Regions from separate parts of the Actinopolymorpha cephalotaxi genome, predicted to be linked through region 1. Evidence: riboswitches for the same ligand, from Rfam matches in the RefSeq annotation. Region 1 holds a riboswitch; the other holds the start of a gene.
What was found. A riboswitch is a leader RNA that binds a small molecule or an ion and turns the genes downstream of it on or off. The one in region 1 is predicted to bind cobalamin.

Region 1 (4,078 bases):
GGCCCTGTCAACATCCCCTTGACAGGCTTGTCCGTCCGGGACTGGGCGTATTTCGTCCACTCCACCGTCATCGGCTCCGGCCGGGACACGTCGGCGTGGAGGATCGGCGGGCGGACGTAGCGGGTGCCGTAGGACTGCACCCAGCCGTGGGAGGTACTGGCATATCCGGACAGGCGCTCGGCGAAGTACTGCACCATGTCGTTGCGTTCGGGCTCGCCGTGCACGAGCACGTCCAGGCCGATGTCCTCCTGCAGCGCGATGATCTCGTCGATCTCGGCCCGCATCCGGGTGTCGTAGGTGGCCTGGTCGATCCGGCCGGCGCGCAGGTCGGCCCGCGCCCGTCGGATCCGCGCGGTCTGCGGGAAGGAGCCGATCGTCGTGGTCGGCAGCGGCGGCAGCCCGCCGGTCTCGGCCTGCAGCCGGGCACGTTCGGCGTAGTCGCGCCGGTCGGTGCCCGTACCCAGGCTGGCGAGCCGGGCCCGGACCCGGCCGTCCACCGTGTCCGTGGCAGTGGCGATTGCCGCCGACGACTCGGCGAGTTCGCGTTCGACCCCGTGGTGTCCCTCGCGCAGGGCACGTCCGAGCAGGACCACCTCGTCGACCTTCTGCCGGGCGAAGGCGAGCCGGTCCCGCAGCCTGTCGGGGAGGTCGTCTTCCAGAGTGAGGTCGAGCGGAACGTGCAGCAACGAAGAGGAGGTGCCGACCACCAGGTCACCGACGGAGCCGAGCAGGGACGCCGCGACCGACATGGCGCGGGACAGGTCGGTACGCCAGATGTTCCGGCCGTCGACCAGCCCGGCCACCAGGGTGCGGTCACCGAGCCCGGCCGCGGCGATCCGGTCCGCGTCGGCCGCACCGGCCACGAGGTCGAGGGCGAGGCCGTCCACCCGGGTGCGAGCCAGGACGGGCAGGGCCGGGCCGATCGGGCCGAAGTACGTCGCCACCAGCAGCTTCGGCCGGTGTGCGGTCGATCCCAGCCGTTCGTACGCAGTCCTCAGTGCGGACAGCTCGGCTGCGTTGCGGTCGGCGGCGAGCACCGGCTCGTCCAGCTGGACCCATTCCACGCCGGCGTCGGCCAGCGCGTCCAGCAGTCCGACGTAGGCGTCCAGCAGGGGTTCGAGCAGGTCCAGCGGGCGGAAGTCCTTCGGCGCGTCGGCCGCGGGCTTCGCCAGCAGGAGAAAGCTCAGCGGGCCGAGCAGGACGGGCCGGGTGGTGACACCCAGCGCGGCCGCCTCGTGGTACTCCGCCACCGGCCGGGACCGCGCCCCGGCGGTGCGGAACGTGGTGTCCGGCCCGAGTTCGGGGACGAGGTAGTGGTAGTTGGTGTCGAACCACTTCGTCATCTCCAGCGGCGGTACGCCCTCGGCGCCGCGGGCCATCGCGAAGTACCGGTCCAGGCCCTGCAGCCCGGCGAACCGGCGGGGGACGGCGCCGAACAGTTCGGCGTGGTCGAGGACGTGGTCGTAGAGCGAGAACGTGTGCGACGGGACGAGATCGACGCCGGCGACGCGCAGGGTCTCCCACGTGTCGCGGCGCAGCGCGGCGGCGGCCTGGTCCAGCGCCGCGGCGTCGATCCGGCCGGCCCAGTAGTCCTCGGTGGCTCGCTTCAGCTCACGGCGTGCCCCGATCCGGGGGTAGCCGAGGACGGTCGTACGCACGGTTTCCATGGAGTCCTTCCCTCGGGAACTCGGACGGCCCGGGGCGGACGAGGTGAGGACAGGTCGAACGACTGGCGCCATGACGCCGGTCGTCCGATCGCCTTCCCTCGAGGCCACGGACCACCGTGGGCCGGGTGGCCCACGCACGGATGGCAGGTCTTCGGACTCGTGGGCGTACCGGCAGGGTCGTCGCCTACCGGTGGTTCCTACTGGCCGTCGCTTCCCAGGTGGCTGATGATGCCGCCCAGTGCGATCTCACGGCGTTCGTTCCCACTCACCGCTGCGGGGCAGTCCCGGACTCGCACCGGGTTCCCTCTTGCCTCACCGGACCGAGCGAGCAGACCGGTGAACCAACCGCACCGCCGACCTTAGCCCCCCGGGATCGGGTGGGCCGGGCACCCCGCCGGTGGGCCGGGTCCGGTCGCGGGGGGCCGGGCATGGCCTACCGCGGTGGTGTCTCCGGTAGCGTCGTCGCCGATGTGCGCGATGCCGACGCCGGTACCTGTGCGGGCCGTCGTCGGTCGCGTCGACGAATGCGTGGAAGGAGTCCGCGGGTGAAGATCACCGGCCTGACGACCTATCTCGTGGCGCCCCGGTGGTGCTTCCTGCGAATCGACACCGACGAGGGTGTGACGGGCTGGGGCGAGCCGATCGTCGAGGGCCGCGCGCACACCGTCGCGGCGGCGGTGGACGAGGCGGCCGACTACCTCGTCGGCCAGGACCCGCTGCGCATCGAGGAGCACTGGCAGGTGCTCAGCAAGGGCAACTTCTATCGCGGCGGCCCGGTGCTTTCCAGCGCGGTCGCCGGGATCGACCAGGCCCTGTGGGACATCGCCGGCAAGGTGTACGGCGTGCCGGTCTACCAGCTTCTGGGCGGCCACGTGCGCGACCGGATGCGGGTCTACGGCTGGATCGGCGGTGACCGCCCGGACGTGGTGGCCGACGCCGCGAAGAACATGCAGAACCAGGGCTTCACCGCGATCAAGATGAACGGTGGCGGGGAGATGCGCCGGGTGGACACCGCCGCGCAGTGTCTCGCCCTGGTCGACCGGGTGGCGGCGATCCGGGAGGCGTGCGGGCCGGAGTTCGACATCGCCATCGACTTCCACGGCCGGTTCACGATGGCCATGGCCCGGCGGACCCTGCCGCTGCTCGAGCCCTATCTGCCGTTCTTCGTCGAGGAGCCGCTGGTCCCGGAGCTGACCGACCAGATCGGCCAGATCTGTTCGTCCACGTCGATCCCGATCGCCACCGGGGAGAGGTTGTACTCCCGCTGGGACTTCAAGGACGTGCTGTCCGCGGGCATCGCGATCGCGCAGCCGGACCTCTCCCACGCGGGTGGGATTTCGGAGGTACGCAGGATCGCCGCGCAGGCAGAGGTGTACGACGTGGCCCTTGCGCCGCACTGTCCGCTCGGGCCGATCGCCCTGGCGGCCTCGCTCCAGGTCGACTTCGCCAGCCCCAACGCGCTGATCCAGGAGCAGAGCCTCGGCATCCACTACAACGAGGGCTCGGACCTGCTTGACTACCTCGTGGACACGTCGGTGTTCGGGTTCGCCGACGGCTACGTCACCCGGCCGACCAAGCCTGGGCTCGGCATCGAGGTGGACGAGAAGGAGGTCGCGCGGGCCGCGGAGGTGGGTCACCGGTGGCGTACGCCGACCTTCCGCCGCGACGACGGCTCGCTCGCCGAGTGGTGAGCCGGCCGCGTTCCACGACCTCATGAGGCCTCCTCGAGGTCGTCGTTCTCGGTGAGCGACGCCAGACAGGCCTCTCCGGCGGCGGCCTGTGCCCCTCGCTCGTCGTCGGACAGCTGGGTGTACCAGTCGAGGAAGCCGCGCACGTGGGTGGTGAACTCCTCCGTGTAGGCGGAGGAGGCAGCGGCCTCGGCCAGGCCCATCCGCCCGTGGCGTACGTCCTCGGCGAAGTCGCGCAGCACGGGACGGCTCCGGTCACCGGCGAGGATGTCGAGTGACCGACGGAGGAGACGCTCACGGCCGGGATCGTCGGCGAGCCGCCGAAGCTCTGCGAACTCCTTCTCGTAATACGACTCCGACGGCGGGCCCGGGTGCTCCTCAGAACCCATGGCCATGTGTATTCCAGTCACCAGTCGGGGGAGCCGTGGATAGCCCCGGACTCGCCGGTGGCTGCGGAAGGTGTTCTGCGACAAAGCGCAGTTCGGCGACGACACCACCAACCCCGAAGACTCCTGCTTCAAACACTGTCAGGTAGTCCGCGATCTTGTCCCACACTCGAATCATTCGGGTGGCCTGCAGGGCGATGATCGCAGCCGCTACTGCTGGTCCGAACCCGGTGCCGGCCGTGGCGCCGCCGGCAGCGGCGGCAATCGCCATGGTGAGCGCGAGGTCTATCAACGCTTGCAGCCCGGCGCCCAGGCCCTTGACGGCGTACCAGACCAG
Region 2 (4,078 bases), 270 kb from region 1:
AGGGGCGGTTCTCACGCCGAGGACAGGAGTACGGCGGCAAGCAGGCCCGCGGCCGCGCCGAGCTCGACGACCGAGCCGAACACGTCTCCGGTCACCCCGCCGAGTCGGCGGACGACGTGCCGGCGCCAGGCCACGGCGGCGCCGAGCCCGACGGCCAGGGTGGCGACGAGCGCTCCGGCGAGCCGGGGCTGGTCCCACCCGAGCGGTAGCAGGCAGCCGGCGGCGACGGCCGAGGTCAGGAGGAGGTGGGCGGGCCGGGTCGTCGTACCGGCCACCAGCGCGCCGAACCCGCCGGGCCGCGCGGAGGCCACGCCCGCTCCGGTCGCCCACACCACGCCCAGGCGTCCCGCGCCCTCGGCCGCGGCGAGCGCGAGCAGGGCGGCCACCGGCGCCTGGTTCGCCAGTGCCGCCAGGGCGGCCACCTTCACCAGCAGCAGGAGTACAACGGTCACCACCCCGAACGGCCCGATGTCCGGCTGCCGCATGATCGCCAGCGCGCGGTCGGCCGGCGCGGAACTCCCCAGTCCGTCCACGGTGTCGGCCAGTCCGTCCAGGTGCAGGCCGCGGGTGACCAGCGCCAGCGTGGCGACGGCGAGTGCGGCGCCCAGCAGCGCGCCGGTGCCGTCGGGTACGAGTGCGGTGACGGCGAGCAGTGGGAGTCCGGCGAGTGCGCCGAGGAGGGCGCCGACGAACGGCAGCCAGCACACCGCCCGCCCAGCGGTGCCGCGGTCCACCGGCGTTCCGGTCCACCTGCCCGGCACGGGCACGGCGGTGAACATCGTCACCGCCAGCACCAGGCCGCGTCCTCTCGCCGCGCCCTCACGAGCACCTCCGCCCGCCCCCGCGAACGCATGGCCGCCCGCACCCTCGCCCGGCGCGGCGCTGTCCGCGCTCCTCACCGCAGCCGCTGGGGGATGCCGGCGGTGAGGAGCCACACCTCGTCGGACGCGGCGGCGATCCGGGCGTTCAGCACACCGAGCTCGTCGCGGAAGAGCCGGCCGGAGGAGGTGGCGGGCACGACCCCGCCGCCGACCTCGTTGCTGACCGCGACGACCGTACGGGTTGTCGATCCCCAGGCCGCGACCAGCGCGTCCACCTCCGCCGCCAGCACGGCGGCCGGGTCCCGCACCTCGTCGCCGGGCGGGCCGCCGGGGGAGTGGTGCTCGGTGCCGAAGCAGCCCGCCGCGTCCATCACGCCGGTCAGCCAGGTGGACAGGCAGTCGATCAGCAACGGTTCCGTACGCTCCGGGTCGTCGGCCTTCAGGTGCGCCACCAGGTCGGAGGTCTCGACCGTGGTCCAGTCCGGCGGCCGGCGTTCGCGGTGGGTGCGTACGCGCTCGGCCCACTCCGGGTCGCCGGCGGTGGGCCGCGGGCCGGTGGCGAGGTAGGTGACCGGCCCGCCCGCCCCGGCCAGCCGTTCGGCGGTCGTGGACTTGCCCGAGCGCGCTCCGCCCAGCACCAGGATCCGCCGCGGTCGCCGGGCGCTCCGAGCGTCCGCTCCGCCCGCGGCCACCTCGTCCAGGGTGGCGACCTCGCTCAGGACGACCGCCGCGGCCCGGACGACGGGCAGCGCCAGCACCGCGCCGGACCCTTCGCCGAGCCGCAGGTCCAGGTCGAGGACGGGCCGCAGCCCGAGCTCTGCCAGCGCCAGCCGTGCGGCTGGTTCGGCGGACACGTGACCGGCGACGAACGCGCCCACCGCGTCCGGCGCGAGCGCCCGGGCCACCAGCGCGGCGGCCCCCGCGGCGATGCCGTCCAGTACCACCGGCACCCGGGCGGCGGCCGCGCCCAGCAGGAAGCCGACGGTCGCGGCGTGTTCGAGGCCACCGAGTGCGGCGAGGACGCCCAGCGGGTCGGCCGGGTCGGGGCGGTGCAGGTCGAGGGCCCGGCCGACGACCGCGACCTTGGTCGCCCAGGTGGCGTCGTCGATCCCGGTACCGCGGCCGGTCACCAGCTCCGGCGTACCCCCGGTGAACGCCGCGACCAGGGCCGCCGCGGGAGTGGTGTTCGCGATGCCCATGTCGCCGGTCAGCAGACAGCGGCACCCCTGCGCCACCAGGTCGGCGGCGACGTCGATGCCGACCTCGACCGCCGCGACAGCCTCGGTCCGGCTCATGGCCGGCCGCTCGCTGAGGTCGTCGGTGCCCGCGCGTACCTTGCGGTCCAGCAGGCCCGGCGCCGGCGGGAGGTCGGCCGCCACCCCGACGTCGACGACCCGCACGCGCGCTCCGGCCTGCCGGGCGAGCGCGTTGACGACCGCGCCGCCGGACAGGAACGTCGACACCATCGCGGCGGTGATCTCCTGCGGCCACGGCGAGACGCCCTGCCGGTGGACGCCGTGGTCACCGGCGAAGACGGCGAGGCCGGCGGGCTCGGGTACCGGCGGCGGGCAGGTTCCGGCCAGCCCGGCTAGTTGTGCGCCGAGGTCCTCCACGACACCGAGTGCGCCGCGCGGCTTCGCCAGCGCGTCGTGCCGGGCGCGGGCCCGGGCCACCGCGCCGGCGTCCGGTGGACGGACGGCGCGCAGCGTACGGTCCAGCACCGAGCCGGAAGAGCCGACTGGGCCGACTGGTCCGACTGGGCCGATCGAGCCGTCGGAGTTCGACGGGCCGGCAGAGTTCACGGCAGCCACGAGTAGTCCCTCCACAGGAGTCCGCGCCCTGGATGGTCGTACCGACGAACGGAGTGTCCTGGCTCCCAGATCGTGGCTTCCGCTCCGGCCTTCCCACCGCTCGCGCGGCAGTGGCCTCTGCGTGGAGAGGTCGCTTCCTGGTGACAGTGGCGGGACCGCCCCGGATTCGCACCGGGTTCCTCCCTGTCGTCGGCGACCAGAATGGCACATGATCACGAACGGGCCGATGCGACCTGTCGGCCGGACGGACGGACGGTCGGCGGGGGAAACGGAGGCGGCGATGGAGTACACCACTCTCGGCGGGACCGGAGCGAGGGTCTCCCGGATCGGGTTCGGCGGCGCGACCCTCGGCCTGACGAACTACCTCGGACGGTTCGACCCCGACGACGCGGGCGACCGGTCGGCGATGTTCGCGGCGATCGAGGTGGCGCTGGACGGCGGCATCAACTACTACGACACCGCACCCGGCTACGGCGGCGGCGCGAGCGAGCGGGTGCTCGGCGAAGCCCTCCGCGGGGTGGACTCCAGCGGCGGCTGCCCGTTGTTCGTGGCCACCAAGGTGCCGTTCAGCATGGACAGTACGGATGCCACGCACGTGCGGGCGTCGCTGGAGGCCAGCCTGGAACGCCTCGGCCGGGACCATGTCGACCTGCTGCAGATCCACGGCGACTCGTTCACCACCGAGCAGACCGACGCCATCCTCGCACCCGGCGGCGTAATCGAACAGTTACATTCCGTCAAGTCTGAGGGCTTGACCAGGCATGTCGGCTTCACCACCGAGGACAACAACGACTCGGTCTACCGGCTGATCCGCAGCGGCCGGTTCGACACCGTGCAGGTCTGCTACAACCTCCTCTTCCAGCACCCGTACGACCCCACCCGGCCGTTCGGCAGCCTGCTCGAGGCCCGCCGGAACGGACTCGGCACGGTGACGATGCGCACCACCACCTCCGGGACGTTCCAGCGCTGGGTGGCGATGGTGAACCCCGCCGGCACCTTCGACTACTCGAGCGCGCTGGTGCAGTTCGTGCTGTCGAACCCGCACGTCGACGTGGCGCTGGTGGGGATGCGGGACCCGGACGTCGTACGCGCCAACCTCGCCGTCGCCGACGACCTCGCCGGACGGATCGACCTGACCGCGCTGCACGAGCGGTACGTGTGATGAAGTGACGCCATGGCAGTCTCGGCGACCTTGGCCATCAACCAGCTCACCTCCGAACGGCTGGCGGCCGGGCGGCCCGTCCTGCCCCTCGGGTTCGGTGAGGCCGGACTCCCGGTGCACCCGGACCTGGTGGCGGCGCTGACCGCGGCCGCGGCGGCCGGATCGTCGGGGAGCTACGGACCCGTCGCCGGACTTCCCGCGCTGCGCGAGGCCGCGGCGGGCTACTGGCGACGGCGGTGCCTGCCGACGACGGCCGCGCAGGTGGTCGCGGGCCCGGGCAGCAA

Region 2: another riboswitch for cobalamin. It lies ahead of cobT (nicotinate-nucleotide--dimethylbenzimidazole phosphoribosyltransferase); the one in region 1 lies ahead of metE (5-methyltetrahydropteroyltriglutamate--homocysteine S-methyltransferase).

Annotation. Positions count from the first base shown of each region.
Region 1 covers NZ_JACBZA010000001.1:3,879,926-3,884,003, reverse strand. The annotation lists gene metE (5-methyltetrahydropteroyltriglutamate--homocysteine S-methyltransferase) at 1-1,667, opposite strand, end outside; cobalamin riboswitch at 1,793-2,028, opposite strand; gene dgoD (galactonate dehydratase) at 2,213-3,358, shown strand; gene FHR37_RS17100 (hypothetical protein) at 3,379-3,744, opposite strand; gene FHR37_RS17095 (hypothetical protein) at 3,734-4,078, opposite strand, start outside.
Region 2 covers NZ_JACBZA010000001.1:4,146,430-4,150,507, reverse strand. The annotation lists gene FHR37_RS18315 (adenosylcobinamide-GDP ribazoletransferase) at 12-899, opposite strand; gene cobT (nicotinate-nucleotide--dimethylbenzimidazole phosphoribosyltransferase) at 896-2,542, opposite strand; cobalamin riboswitch at 2,665-2,847, opposite strand; gene FHR37_RS18305 (aldo/keto reductase) at 2,913-3,794, shown strand; gene FHR37_RS18300 (pyridoxal phosphate-dependent aminotransferase) at 3,807-4,078, shown strand, end outside.